DNA from 3 places in the Mycolicibacterium mucogenicum DSM 44124 genome. Region 1 is predicted to be linked to each of the others. Evidence: predicted binding sites of a transcription regulator. Region 1 holds the regulator's gene; each other region holds the start of a gene.
What was found. The regulator LexA, encoded in region 1, represses DNA repair genes until DNA is damaged. The targets are predictions, from matches to a motif close to CGAACANNTGTTCG.
Positions count from the first base shown of each region.

Region 2: a site for LexA is predicted at 1,375-1,388, ahead of C1S78_RS24540 (HNH endonuclease signature motif containing protein). Genes of this name have one in related genera too.
Region 3: a site for LexA is predicted at 2,785-2,798, ahead of C1S78_RS10475 (HNH endonuclease signature motif containing protein). Genes of this name have one in related genera too.

Region 1 is NZ_CP062008.1:2,486,267-2,490,961, reverse strand. Features, by position in the region: gene C1S78_RS12115 (proteasome assembly chaperone family protein) at 1-437, shown strand, start outside; gene C1S78_RS12110 (alpha/beta fold hydrolase) at 482-1,504, shown strand; gene nrdR (transcriptional regulator NrdR) at 1,512-1,976, opposite strand; gene C1S78_RS12100 (LysM peptidoglycan-binding domain-containing protein) at 2,088-2,561, opposite strand; gene lexA (transcriptional repressor LexA) at 2,813-3,502, shown strand; gene C1S78_RS12090 (sunset domain-containing protein) at 3,569-4,695, opposite strand, start outside.
Region 2 is NZ_CP062008.1:5,042,488-5,047,182, forward strand. Features, by position in the region: gene C1S78_RS24535 (IS630 family transposase) at 1-955, opposite strand, end outside; gene C1S78_RS24540 (HNH endonuclease signature motif containing protein) at 1,394-2,845, shown strand; gene C1S78_RS24545 (hypothetical protein) at 2,936-3,259, opposite strand; gene C1S78_RS24550 (hypothetical protein) at 3,427-4,047, opposite strand; gene C1S78_RS24555 (hypothetical protein) at 4,205-4,591, opposite strand; gene C1S78_RS24560 (MerR family transcriptional regulator) at 4,595-4,695, opposite strand, start outside.
Region 3 is NZ_CP062008.1:2,157,295-2,161,989, forward strand. Features, by position in the region: gene C1S78_RS10460 (5'-3' exonuclease) at 1-88, opposite strand, end outside; gene C1S78_RS10465 (M24 family metallopeptidase) at 168-1,292, shown strand; gene C1S78_RS10470 (ABC1 kinase family protein) at 1,336-2,661, shown strand; gene C1S78_RS10475 (HNH endonuclease signature motif containing protein) at 2,802-4,202, shown strand; gene C1S78_RS10480 (class I SAM-dependent DNA methyltransferase) at 4,300-4,695, shown strand, end outside.

The DNA.
Region 1 (4,695 bases):
CGGCCAGTGTGTCGAACCTGTTGGAGTACAGGCTGATTCAGCACGGCCACGAAGCCCTGGGCTTCACCGTGCACGTGCCGCACTACCTGGCGCAGACCGCGTATCCGCCCGCCGCGGAGGCGTTGCTGGGTGAGGTCTCCCGGATCGCGTCGCTGCAGATTCCGCTGCACGAGCTGTCCGAGGCGGGCGCCGAGGTGTACACCAAGATCAGCGAGCAGGTGGAGGCCAGCGCCGAAGTCGCTCAAGTGGTCAGTGCACTGGAACAACAGTACGATTCGTTCGTCGCTGCTCAGGAAAATCGGTCGTTGCTGGCACGTGACGAGGAACTACCCAGCGGCGACGAGCTCGGCGCACAGTTCGAGCAGTTCCTCGCCGAACAGTCCGGCGATGGGTTCTCCGATCCCCAGGCCGGCGACGACGGCACTGTCGGCGACTGACCACGCGGTCGGCTTGGCCGACACGATGGGAAGGAGCTGGGACGATGTCCGACGGGAAGCCCAACCTGCACTCGGTGCGTGACGTGACGCCGCGGCTGGAGTACCGCACCATCCACGGCTACCGGCGAGCCTTCCGGATAGCAGGTTCCGGGCCGGCGATCCTGCTGATCCACGGCATCGGCGACAACTCCACCACGTGGGAAACCGTGCAGACGCGCCTCGCCCAGCGATTCACCGTCATCGCTCCGGACCTGCTCGGCCACGGCCAGTCCGACAAGCCGCGCGCCGACTACTCGGTGGCGGCGTACGCCAACGGCATGCGGGACCTGCTCAGCGTGCTGGACATCGAACGCGTGACGGTCGTCGGCCATTCGCTGGGCGGCGGCGTGGCCATGCAGTTCGCCTACCAGTTCCCGCAATTGGTCGAGCGCCTGGTGCTGGTCGGCGCCGGTGGCGTCACCCGCGACGTGAACATCGCGCTGCGGCTCGCGGCGCTGCCGTTGGGCACCGAAGCGCTGGCACTGTTGCGAATCCCGTTGGTACTCCCGGCGCTTCAGTTCGCCGGGCGTCTCGGTGGCGCGCTCCTCGGGTCGACCGGTCTGGGACACGACCTGCCGAACATGCTGCGGATCCTCAACGACCTGCCCGAGCCCAAGGCCTCGTCTGCCTTCGCGCGGACCCTGCGTGCCGTTGTCGACTGGCGCGGCCAGGTGGTGACGATGCTGGACCGATGTTATTTGACCGAAGCCATTCCGGTGCAATTGGTTTGGGGCACCCAGGATGCCGTCATCCCGGCCGCGCATGGCGAACTGGCCCACGCCGCGATGCCGGGTTCCCGGCTCGAGTTCTTCGACAACTCAGGACATTTTCCATTTCACGACGATCCCGATCGGTTCGTGAAACTCATCGAGGACTTCATCGACACGACCGCGCCGTCGGTCTACGACCGTGACGCGCTGCGCGGCCTTCTTCAGGCCGGCGTCACAACAAAGACGATGGACGCCTCGGTCGATATGAAAGCCGCGGTGTTCGACGCGATGGAGACCGACGAACGCAGCGCGACCTAGCGGCCGTTCAGCCCGACGACGTGACGCCGCGGTGCGCGCGCAGCGCCTCGATTTCGCGTTCGAAGTCCTCAGCGGACGAGAATGAGCGGTACACCGAGGCGAACCGCAGATAGGCGACCTCATCGAGGTCACGCAGAGGACCGAGGATCGCCAACCCGACCTCATGGCTGGGCACTTCGGGAGATCCGGTGGCCCGCACCGCATCTTCGACCTTCTGTGCCAACAGGTTCAGGGCATCGTCGTCGACCTGCCGCCCCTGGCAGGCGCGCCGTACGCCCTTGATCACCTTGTCCCGGCTGAACGGTTCGGTGACGCCGCTACGTTTGACCACCGCAACGACTGCGGTCTCCACCGTGGTGAACCGGCGGCCGCATTCCGGGCATGACCGGCGACGCCGAATCGCCTGCCCTTCATCAGCTTCTCGTGAATCGACCACACGCGAGTTCGGATGCCGGCAGAACGGACAGTGCATCACCGCTCCTTCGCCGCACCGACAATCGACCGTTTCGAACGGTCTCGAGCCTACCCGTGCCGCTCGGACGCGGCCGGGCGCCGTGCCGATCGAGGTGCGCACGGGCCGTCCTCAGCCGACCGGCGCGATCAGCGTCTGCCCGGCATTCAGGGCCACCGACGGCAGCTTGTTCAGTTCCTTGATGCGGTCGACGACGGCGCTGACCGGCGCATCGGGCGCCACCCGCCGGGCGACCTGCTGGATCGACTCCCCGGTCTGCACCCGGACCACCGCGAGCTGCGCGGGCACCGATGCTGCCGAAGACGTCGGCTGGACAGCTTCACCGAACTGCGCGACCAGACCCAGCCACACCGTGATCCCGGCCGCGACGAGGGCCAGCAGCACCGTGGTCAACGGCGTGATCGGGTTGCGGCGGTGCGAGGCGCGGGAGGTCAGGACACCGGTGCCCCGGTGGCGGAAGGCCGCGCCCGCGGGACGAGAGCCGGCCGGCCGCAGCCGGGCCTGGCGGTGCCGATTCACATCTGAACGCCGAGGCACGGTGCGGACGACGACGTCGGTCGGGTATTCGCGGGTGATGACGGTCATGTCGGTTCCTCTCAGGAGTTCGTACATAGGTTCGATCGCTCTTATGTTCGACTATATCGCCCAAATGTTCGAACGGTAGAACATGTGATCGAACTGTTGCGAACGATACGACCACCCACCGACAAGTTCCGTTCCCCGACTCCGCGACCCCTTTCGCGACGTCACAACCGGATCCACCCCGCGACACGCCGAGCCGCCCGATCTCGAACACATGTTTGATGAATCGTGCGCACTGGGCTAGATTCGTCTCCATGAGCGACAGCACCGACACAACGGACGCCCAGCCAGGCGGACGGTCCAGCAGCCTCACCGAGCGCCAGCGGACCATCCTCGACGTCATCCGCACCTCGGTCACCACGCGCGGTTATCCGCCCAGCATCCGGGAGATCGGCGACGCCGTCGGGCTCACCTCGACCTCGTCGGTGGCCCACCAGCTGCGCACGCTGGAGAAGAAGGGCTATCTGCGCCGCGACCCGAACCGCCCGCGCGCCGTGGACGTGCGCGGCGCGGACGACTCGACCGGCGCCACCATCACCACCGACGTCGCCGGTTCGGACGCACTGCCCGAACCGACCTTCGTCCCGGTGCTCGGCCGGATCGCCGCCGGTGGCCCGATCCTGGCCGAAGAAGCCGTCGAAGACGTCTTCCCGCTCCCCCGCGAACTCGTGGGCGAGGGCTCGCTGTTCCTGCTGAAGGTGGTCGGCGAGTCGATGATCGACGCCGCGATCTGCGACGGCGACTGGGTCGTCGTGCGGCAGCAGAACGTGGCCGACAACGGGGACATCGTCGCGGCGATGATCGACGGTGAGGCCACGGTGAAGACCTTCAAGCGCACGAAGGGCCAGGTGTGGCTGATGCCGCACAACCCGGCGTTCGATCCGATCCCGGGCAACGACGCGGTCGTGCTCGGCAAGGTCGTGACCGTCATCCGCAAGATCTGACGCCCGCCGGACCTACAGATGAGCCCCGCTGCAGTCGCTCGCAGCGGGGCTCAGTCGTGACTCACGTCAGCCGCGGATGAACCCGTTGGTGACCGCGAATTCCTCACTGGCAAACCAGATTTGGACGGGCGCTTCGTCATATCCGGGGGACCCCGGCACCCAGTACAAACCCGACTCCGTATTGGCCTTGATGCCGTAGCCCTCGGGCGGCTCCGCACCCGTGGCAACGCGGAACGACATCTGCGCGGTCTCGGGCTCCTCGGCCCCCAGCGCGTGGTGCCTGCCGCTGGCCGGGCCGGCCACCACGGCCTCCTCGGCCGGCGTCGCGATCGCCGGCGGCTCGTCCACCGGCGCTTCCACGGGCGCTTCGGCAGCCGGTTCCGCTGCCGGCACGTCCTCCGCCTCGGCCTCGGCGATCTGCTCCTGCGGCTCGGGCGCACCCTCGTCAGCCGCCCGCTCGCCGGCGTCCCGGGGCCGCAGGCCCGCGAAGCCCGCCAACCCGGCCGCCGTCAGGCCCGCTGCCGCACCACCGCGACGCAGGGCCTCGGGAAGCTGCACCGACTTAGTCGGCTCGTCGCCTTCCGGCTCCGACTCGGTGGGCTCACTGGGCTCGGCTGCGTCCACCGGCTGGGCCTCGGCTTCGGCCTGTGCCTCGAACTCGGCGTCGGCCGGCTCATCCGCGGCCGGCTCATCCGCGGCCGGCTCGTCCACGGGCTGCCCGGCCGTGAAATCGGGGTACACCGTCGGCGCTGTGTCGATGACGTCCGGGTTGCTCTGGAACTCGGGTCCCCCGTGCGGGCCGTCGAAATGTTGGTCCTCGGCCGGGTACTCGTCGCCGTACTCGCTGTCGGCGCCGCCGTCCGCATACTGCGGATCGCCGTACTCCCCGTCGCCGAACTCGTGGTCGTCGTAGTCGTACGCGTCCTGGTCGTCGACGGCGTCCTGGCCGGCACTCCGCCGGCGTCGCAGCAGCGCTGCGATCACGATGCCGACCACCACCAGCAACAGCGGGATGATCGCCAGCAGCCACCACCAGTGGAACTGGTACCACTTGCCGGACTCGTCGGCCTGCGAGGTCACGCCACCCGGCAGATCGACGCTGGGCACCTGCAGGCCGCCCAACTGCGACGCCAGCTCGGCCGGCTCGGTGCTGAACGCCCGGGTGGACTTGTTCCACGAGATCGACCCGCCGC
Region 2 (4,695 bases), 2.6 Mb from region 1:
CCTGAATTGAGCGGTGAACGCCGCGGCGCAGTTTCTGGTCGGTGAGTAACCCGAACCACCGCTCGACCTGGTTGAGCCACGACGAGTAGGTCGGGGTGAAGTGCATGTGGAATCGGGGATGGGCGGCACGCCATTTGGTTACTGTCGGCGATTTGTGCGTCGAGTAGTTGTCGCAGATCAGATGGACGTCCAGGTCAGCGGGCACGGTGTTGTCCAACTTGGTCAAGAACTTCTTGAACTCGATCGCGCGGTGCCGGCGGTGAATCGAGCCGTAGACCTCGCCGGTGGCCACATCCAGGGCGGCGAACAAGGTGGTGATTCCGTGCCGCACGTAGTCATGGGTGCGGCGCTCGGGCATGCCGGGCATCATCGGCAGGACCGGCGCGCTGCGATCCAAGGCCTGGATCTGCGATTTTTCATCGACGCAGAGCACCAGTGCCTTCTCCGGCGGGTCCAGATACAACCCCACGACGTCACGGACCTTGTCGACGAACTGCGGGTCGTTGCTGATCTTGAAGGTGTCCACCTGATGCGGCTTGAGGCCGAACGACTTCCAGATCCGTCCGACCGTTGACTTCGACAACCCGGTCTCAGCCGCCATCGAAGACCGCGACCAGTGCGTGGCGCCTTTGGGTTGACGCTCCAACGTGGCCACGATCAGCTGCTCGACCGCCTCGTCGGTGATCTTGCGCGGCGCACCAGGACGCGGCTCATCGGCCAGACCCTCCAGTCGCGCCTCCAGGAACCGTCCACGCCATTTGCCGACCGTTTGCGGCCACACACCTTCATCAGCGGCGACTTCCTTGTTGGATTTCCCTGCCGCGCAACCCAACACGATCCGACAACGTTGGGCCAACGCCTGCGAGGACTTCGATCGACGGGCCCACCGCTGCAACGTCTCACGTTCGTCGTCGGTCAACACCAACTCGACTACCGGCCTACCCCTGGTTCCCACCCGCCAATTCTACAATTAATCAACTAATTTACGGCGCAGGACACTAGCTGTCCTTTGACGCTCCTGCGGCCCCGGTCGCTTCGCCCGAAGTTCTCTGGACGGGTCTGGGACCCTCGGCGGTTAGGTCGGCTCCGCAATCGTTCCGGCCCATCCCAGAGGGCGCCGGCGCCGGCTGGTCGATCGTCGGCGGTTAGGTCGGCTAATCGGTCGTGTCGTCCGGCGCGGTGGCTTGGCAGGTTGCCGGTGGCTTGGCTTGCCTCTTGGCGTCCCGCGTTCGCGGACCGAGTTGGCTAGTTGTCCTAACCGTCGACGATCCATGCGCCTGGGGGTGGAACCCAATCCTGCTGTGGCGCTTCTGTTTAGGTGCTCTAACCGTCGACGATGCGGCGATGTCAGCAGTCGCTGATCTTGTCGGTGGGCGCATCTATATTCGAACGTATGAGCGAATCAAATAGTGATCCCCACGCCGCGGCCGCGGCGGTCGACGCGATCACCCTGGCCACCCGCCAGGAGAACGCCGCAGGGGCCCGCCGCCTGGCCGCGATCGGCGACCTGTGGGAGCTGCGCGCTCCCGACGACGACATCGAAAAACGGTACTGGGCGATCGACGGCTTTTCTGGCCTGGTCGTGGAGGTCGCCGCCGCGCTGGGGGTGTCCCGCAAACGGGCACAGGCCCAGGTGGAGCGGGCAGTGATGCTGCGCACCCGCCTACCCAAAGTCGCAGCCGTCTACGCCAAAGGGCTGATCGATGCGGTGATGGTCGCGATGATCGTCGCGCGCACCGACCTGATCATCGACGACGACGTCGCCCAACAGGTCGACGCCGACCTCGCCGCCAAAATCGTGGCCTGGGGTCGATTGTCGAAACCGAAAATGGAACAACGCATCGACGCGATCATCGCCGCCTCCGACCAGGCCGGGGTGCACCCGCCCAAACCCCCGTCCCAAGCCCGGTACCTCGACATCCGCGCCTGCGGCCCCGGCGCCGCCAGTGTCTGCGGAACGCTGGATGCCGCGACCGCCGCCGTGCTCGACGCGGCCCTGGACGACCTCGCAAAAAGTGTGTGCCGCAATGATCCGCGCAGCCATGATCAGCGGCGGGCCGCGGCCATCGATGCCCTGGCCCGCGGTGGCCGGTTGCGCTGCGAGTGCGGACAGGAGGACTGCCCCGCCACCGCGGCCGAGCTACCGGCGGCGACCGTCGGCCCCCGCGCCGTCATCCACGTCATCGCCGCACCGGAGGCAGTGAACGGGCAGGCCCCCGGGTTCCTGCCCGGCTACGGGCAGATCCCCGCCGAACAGGTCGAACGACTCGCCGACGGCGCGATGATCCGGCAGGTCGTCATCGCACCGGATGCGGCCGAACCCCGGTACCGGCCCTCGGCCAAACTGGCCGAGTTCGTGCGCTGCCGGGACCTGACCTGCCGATTCCCCGACTGTGACCGGTCCGCCGAGGCCTGCGACATCGACCACACGACCGCCTATCCTGCGGGGCCGACGCACCCGTCGAACCTCAAATGCCTGTGCCGGTTCCACCACCTGCTCAAAACCTTCCACCCTTGGCGGGATCAGCAGTTCCCCGACGGGACCGTCGTGTGGACCGCCCCCACCGGGCACACCTACATCACCAAACCCGAAGGCGCTCACTGGTACCCACAACTCGCCCAACCCACCGGCACACCCGAGATCGGCGAGGAGCCGCCACGCAGCCCCGCGCGCGGTCACTGCATGCCCAAACGCAAACGCACCCGCGCCCAAGAACGCCAACAACTCGTCAACCAAGCCCGCACGGCCAACGAAGAACGCATCGCCGACGAACAATCGCGCCGCATCGAACACGAAAAGATCCGGGCAGCAGAAGAAGGCTGGAATGAACCCGCACCGTTCTGAAATACGGAAAACGGCCGCTCACAATGGGTTTCACCATCGCGAGCGGCCGTCGTAGGGCAGCAGGGGTGACGACCACCCCGCCGGCCGTAGCTACGGGCACCCCAAGAACTGGCAGGTCGCGTTGGTGTTCTCGCCCGCGACTGTGCGGTAGTGGGGGTGACCGCCGTACCAGCCGTCTTCGGCGGTCATGCCGACGACCTGAGGTGGCATTCCGCGGTGTACCAAGTTGTACCGATGGCAGGTCGTCCAGTCCCAGTCAACCTCGGTGAAGCCGCCGGGGACCGGCTGGCCCGGGCACCAGGTACCCGAGGAGGGTTCTGCGTGGGCGGTGCCGGCGCTGAATCCAAAGGCGGCCAGACTCATCCCACCGGACAGCAGTGCCGCCGCGGCCAGTCGTGCGATTCGTCGCGTCATGTGAACTCGACCTTTCTGTTCGTCGACGCTGCCGTCGATCTGCTGCTGATTGGTGAACGAAGCATGCAGCCCGCCGCTTGGGAGATTCTTGGCTCGCACCCACGAGGCAGCCGAACACGACCCGACACCGTTCGAGTGCGGTCCTCGGGTCGGTTCGGCGACTGTGGCTAAACCAGTTCGGGCACCCGCAGGTGGGCGAAGGCCACATCGAATTCGGCCTCATCCAGCTCGGCCGCACCCGTTTCCTTCATGCGCATCTGCTTCATCGTGCGCGCGCCATCCCGGTTGCGCTCCATGGATTCCCGGCTGTCGAACGTCGTGCAGGAGACCCCGCGGCCGGTGTTCCGATCAACCAGCAGGCTCGTGCTGCAGAAACCCTCGAGGGCCTCGCTGTCGGGGACGATGTTCATCTTGAAGTGTTCGATTGCGGCGTCAGCATGAGCCGGGTCGACATGCCCCCACGTAACGCGCGCACATGCGCCTTCGGGCAGCTGGCGAGCGCGGTGCAATATCGCGATATCCCACTCGTCGACGGTGGCGGCGCCGCCGAACATCTGGATTGCCTTTTCGCGGATCGGCCGAACTTGTTCGGCGACAGCGTTCATCGCGTCCCCGGACTCCCACGCGGTCACCGCGATGCACCGGCCGGACTGCCGGTCGGTGAGCAGCGACATGCCCACGAACCCTTGGAGGCCTTGGAGTTGGGGCATCACTTCATCGCGGAGATGAGCAACTCCAGCGTCGATGGCCGAGGGTTGTGCGTGAATAGTGGTAGAGCGTGCGTACACGACCCACCCCTCTATCTCGGGGCAGCGCCCCAGCGGCACCGCCGGTCCACCGATATACGTTCCTCCGATGTCCGGCGGCTGGCAATAGCCGATCCGCACGGGTGTCGATATTGACGACCCAGGACGAATTCCGTTCTGCGAGAACAGGAATTGACGACTAGCTTCGTTTTCCGCCGGGAATCCGGTCGACGAACCACCCGAGTCGGGCGACCGTGTTGTCGAGGGGCTCCACCACTTCGGCGAGCCGCTGCAGACTCGGCAGGGTCGCGGCGATGGAATTGGCGCCGTGGGCGATCTTCTCGGCGGAGGTGTCGATGCCCGCCGCGGCCTCGGTCAGGGTGGTGATCTGGCTGGCGATCAGTTCCGCATGCCGGTCGATGCCCGCCGCGCTCTCGCTCAGCTTGGCGATGTTGTCGGCGATGTACTGCGCGGACTTGCGAAGCTCGGCGACGTCGTCCATCAACGCGAAAACTGCCTGAACGAGGGTCTTCGGTCCACGCCGCCGTTTGCCCGGGGCACTCTCCGCTTCGCCTGCCTGCGCCATGACTCACGCCTTCCGTTCGACAGGGGCCCCCTTGTCCTTGGCCTCCTGCTGGTACTGCCGCAGCTCGGCACGCACCGCTTCATCTAACGCGCGGTCAAGGCTAG
Region 3 (4,695 bases), 330 kb from region 1:
CGTCGGGCGCGGTGATCGAGGACGGGACCCCGAAGTACGACCGGAACCACATGCTGGCGCCGTCGAGCAGGAGGATCGGCTGGTTCATGTTCAGGCCCGCCTGTCACGGGTGTCGGTCAGCATCGCACTAGCCTATTGCTATGCGGGCGAGCGAAGTGACGGGGAATGTGACAGCTGGTCGATTCAACACCGACGTCTATGCCGCGCGCCTGCGCTCGGCCGCCGCGGCCGCCCAGGCCGCCGGCCTGGCCGGGCTCGTCATCACGCCGGGTTACGACCTCCGGTATCTGGTGGGGTCGCGGGCGCAGACCTTCGAACGGCTGACGGCGCTCGTGGTGCCGGCTGATGGTTCGACGCCGACGGTCGTCGTGCCGCGGCTGGAGCTGGCGTCGCTGAAGGAGTCGGCGATCCTGGAACTGGGCCTGGCAGTGCAGGATTGGGTCGACGGCGACGACCCCTACGCGCTGGTCGCCGCGGCGCTGCCGGGCAGTGCCGTCGCGGTGACCGACGCGATGCCCGCACTGCACCTGCTGCCGCTGGCGTCGGTCCTCGGCGCGGTGCCGGTGCTGGCCACCGACGTGCTGCGGCAGTTGCGAATGATCAAGGACGCCAGTGAGATCGACGCCCTGACGAAGGCCGGTGCGGCCATCGACCGCGTCCACGCGCGGGTGCCCGAGTTCCTGGTGCCGGGCCGCACCGAAGCCGACGTCGCCGCGGATATCGCCGAAGCGATTGTCGCCGAAGGGCATTCGGAGGTGGCGTTCATCATCGTCGGCTCCGGACCGAACGGTGCCGACCCGCATCACGAATGCTCCGACCGCGAATTGCAGGTCGGGGACATCGTCGTCGTCGACATCGGCGGGCCCGTCGAGCCCGGCTACAACTCGGACTGCACCAGGACATACAGCATCGGTGAACCCGATCCCGCGGTGGCACAGCAGTATTCGGTGCTGCAACGCGCGCAGGCTGCCGCCGTGGCCGCGGTCCGGCCCGGGATGACCGCCGAGCAGATCGATGCCGCGGCCCGCGACGTCCTGGCCGCCGAGGGGCTGGCCGAGGTGTTCGTCCACCGCACCGGCCACGGCATCGGACTGTCGGTCCACGAGGAGCCGTACATCGTGGCGGGCAACGCCCTGACGCTCGAGCCCGGCATGGCGTTCAGCGTCGAGCCCGGTGTGTATTTCGCGGGGCAGTGGGGCGCGCGGATCGAGGACATCGTCGTCGTCACCGACGACGGCTGCGTGTCGATGAACAACCAGCCGCACGAATTGGTGGTTGTCCCGGTTTCATAGCGGGCTGTTGTCAAGATCGGCTAAGAAAGACAAGATCGACGCCATGGCTGAAATCCGCCGTGGCCGCACGGGACGTGCCGCCAAACTGGCAACCCTTCCCGCCGGGATCGCGGGCCGCGCCGTCCTGGGCGTCGGCAAGCGTATGGCCGGCAAGTCGAAAGAGGACGTCAACGCCGAGCTCGTCGAGAAGGCCGCCGAACAGCTGTTCCAGGTGCTGGGGGAGCTCAAGGGCGCGGCCATGAAGCTGGGACAAGCGCTTTCGGTCATGGAGGCCGCCATCCCACCGGCGTATGCCGAGCCCTATCGCGAAGCCCTGACCAAGCTCCAGAGCGACGCCCCGCCGCTGCCCGCCGAGAAGGTGCACCGCGTACTCGATGCCCAGCTGGGCACCAAGTGGCGTGAGCGTTTCCAGTCCTTCGACGACACGCCCGTTGCCTCCGCCAGCATCGGTCAGGTACACAGCGCGGTGTGGAGCGACGGCCGCCGCGTCGCGGTCAAGGTGCAGTACCCGGGTGCCGACGAAGCCGTGCGTGCCGACCTCAAGACGCTGCGCATGCTGACCACACTGTTCAAGCAGGTGGTTCCGGGCGCCGACGTCAAGAGCATCATCGACGAGCTCATCGAGCGCACCGAGGAAGAACTGAACTACCGCATCGAGGCGGACTATCAGCGGGCGTTCGCCAAGGCTTTTGCGGGCGATCCGCAGTTCTACGTCCCGGCGGTCGTCGCGTCGTCACCCAAGGTTGTCATCACCGAATGGATGGAGGGCCGCAAGCTCTCCGAGATCATCGCGGGCGGCACGGAAGACGAGCGCAACAAGTGTGCGCACCTGTTGCTCGAGGTCACCATCAGCGCCCCGTATCGCTGCGGGCTGCTCCACGTGGACACCCACCCCGGCAATTTCATGCTGCTCGACGACGGCCGGTTCGGTGTCATGGACTTCGGTGCCGTTGCGGTTCACGAGGGTGGTCTGCCGCGCGCGACCGGTCCCATTCTGCGGCTCGCGCGCGACGAGAAGTGGGAGGAGATGACGGCGTATCTGCGCGAGGAAGGCTTCATCCCCGCCGGGGCCACCGTCTCTCACGAAGAGATCAACGCCTACCTGCTGCCGTACATCGAGCCGTTGCGTCACGAGAGCTTCCACTTCAGCCGCAGATGGTTGCAGGGCATCGCCGCCACCGCCGCGGACATCCGTAGCGAGCAGTTCGCCGCCACGTTCAAGACCAGCCGCCAGCTGAACCTGCCGCCGAACTATCTGATGATGTTCCGGGTGCTCGGCGGTCTGCTCGGCATTGCCGCGCAGCTGGACGCGACCATCAACTACGCCGAGATCGTCGACAAGTGGGTGCCCGGGTTCCGCGAGGACTGACGAGTTCGGCGCGGCAACGCCGGAGTCGTTGCGGCTGGTGAAACGTCTTGTTGGGCAACAAATTTGACCTCATTGGTCACTTTCGGCACAGGCGTCCCAAACTGCGGAAATTTGTCGGTGGTTCGAACTAGTGTTCGAGTATGGGATTGACCGATCCAGCCGCTGTCGAGGAGGCCTACGCCGCCTACGAAGCTGCGCACGCTCGGCTCGCGTCCCTGGACTACACCGGCCTGGATGTGCGGACATTGTTGGAATTGAAGTCCCGCCGTGAAACCCTGAAGTGCGCCGCCGAGGCCGTGGATCACCGGATTTTGGTTGTGGCGCAGTCTCAGGTCACGGCCCGAGAGCTTGGCGCGAAAAATTGGGCCGAAGTGCTGCGTACCCGGTTACGCCTGGACAGCACTGAAGCCAACCGCCAGGTCCGCGACGCCCAGCATTTGGCGCCCCGCACCGGGTTGACCGGGGAGCCGTTGCCGCCGCTGTGGGAGTTCGCCGCCGCGGCCCAGGCCGAGGGCATGATCAACACCGAGCACGTGAAGGTGATCGGCCAGTTCATCAACAAACTCCCCGGGTGGGTCGACCCCACCACCAATGGACAGTTCGAGCAGTCCCTGGTTGCTGGTGCGCGGCACCAGACCCCGGAAGAACTGCGTGCCGCGGCTGAGGCGCTGCTCTACCTGCTCGATCAGGACGGGCCGCTACCCGATGATGCCGAACGCGCCCGCAAACGCAGCTTCCGCATCGGCAAACAACAACCCGACGGCATGTCCAAAGTGGACGGCTGGCTCGACCCCGAAGCACGCGCCACCCTCGAAGCAGTCCAAGACAAACTCGGCGCCCCCGGCATGTGCAACCCCGCCGACCCCACACCGTGCCAGTCCGGTACGCCCACCCAGGCCCAGATCGACAACGACACCCGCAGCGCCGACCAACGCAACCACGACGCCCTCGCCGCCATGGGCCGCATCGCCCTCGGAACCGACCTCGGCGACCACAACGGCCTACCTGTCGTCATCGCGGCCACCTGCACTGTCGCCGAATTGGAGCGCGGCACCGGCCACGCACTCACCCTCACCGGCAGCCGGTTACCGATCTGCGATCTCATCCGCATGGCTGCCCGCGGCGCCGACCACTACCTCGTCGTCTTTGACGACCACACCGAACAACCGCTGTACATGGGCCGAGCGCGTCGCACCGCCACTGTGGCGCAACGATTCGCCCTCTTCGCCCGCGACCTGGGCTGCACCAAACCCAACTGCACCGTCCCCGCCTCGCGTTCTCAGGCCCATCACGTCGACACCGACTGGCGCGATGATGGCCCCACCGACATCACCAACCTCGCCCTCGCCTGCGGCTGCGACAACCGCCTCGCCGACACCGGCGGCTGGAGCACCACCATGGCCAACGGCCGCGCCCACTGGACCCCGCCACCACTACTCGACGTCGGCCAACCCCGAACCAACCAATACTGGCACCCCACGCTCTACCCAGCCGAGAGCGGCGATGACGAGAGCGGCGAAAGTGACAGTCCCGCAAGCTAACCGGGGGTCGACGGCGCCCGGTGATACGGCAAGTCGGCGCGCTGCGGATGCCGCGCGTCCGGCCGACCGTGTCGGCATGCCCGCGTACCGTTGGCTGATGCCCGATTTCCTGGCCACGCCCCGCGACGGCTATGACCGTGCGGCCGCGCACTACGTCAGGCGCTTCCAAAACCATCTCGACGACAGGCCGGTGGACCGCGCCATGATCAATGCCTTTGCCGAACTGGTCACCAAGACGGGGAAGCCGCGCGTGCTGGACGTGGGGTGCGGCACCGGCGTGGCCACCGCGGCGCTCGCTGCGGCCGGCCTGGACGTCACCGGAATCGATCTGTCTCCCAACATGATCGCGCAGGCGCGGCAGCACAATCCGGGTCTGGAGTTCCGCATCGGGTCGATGCTCGACCTCGACGTGGCCGACGGCAGCGTCGGCGGGCTCTGCGCCTGGTACTCGATCATCCATGTCCCAGACGCGCACCTGCCGCGGGTTTTCGCC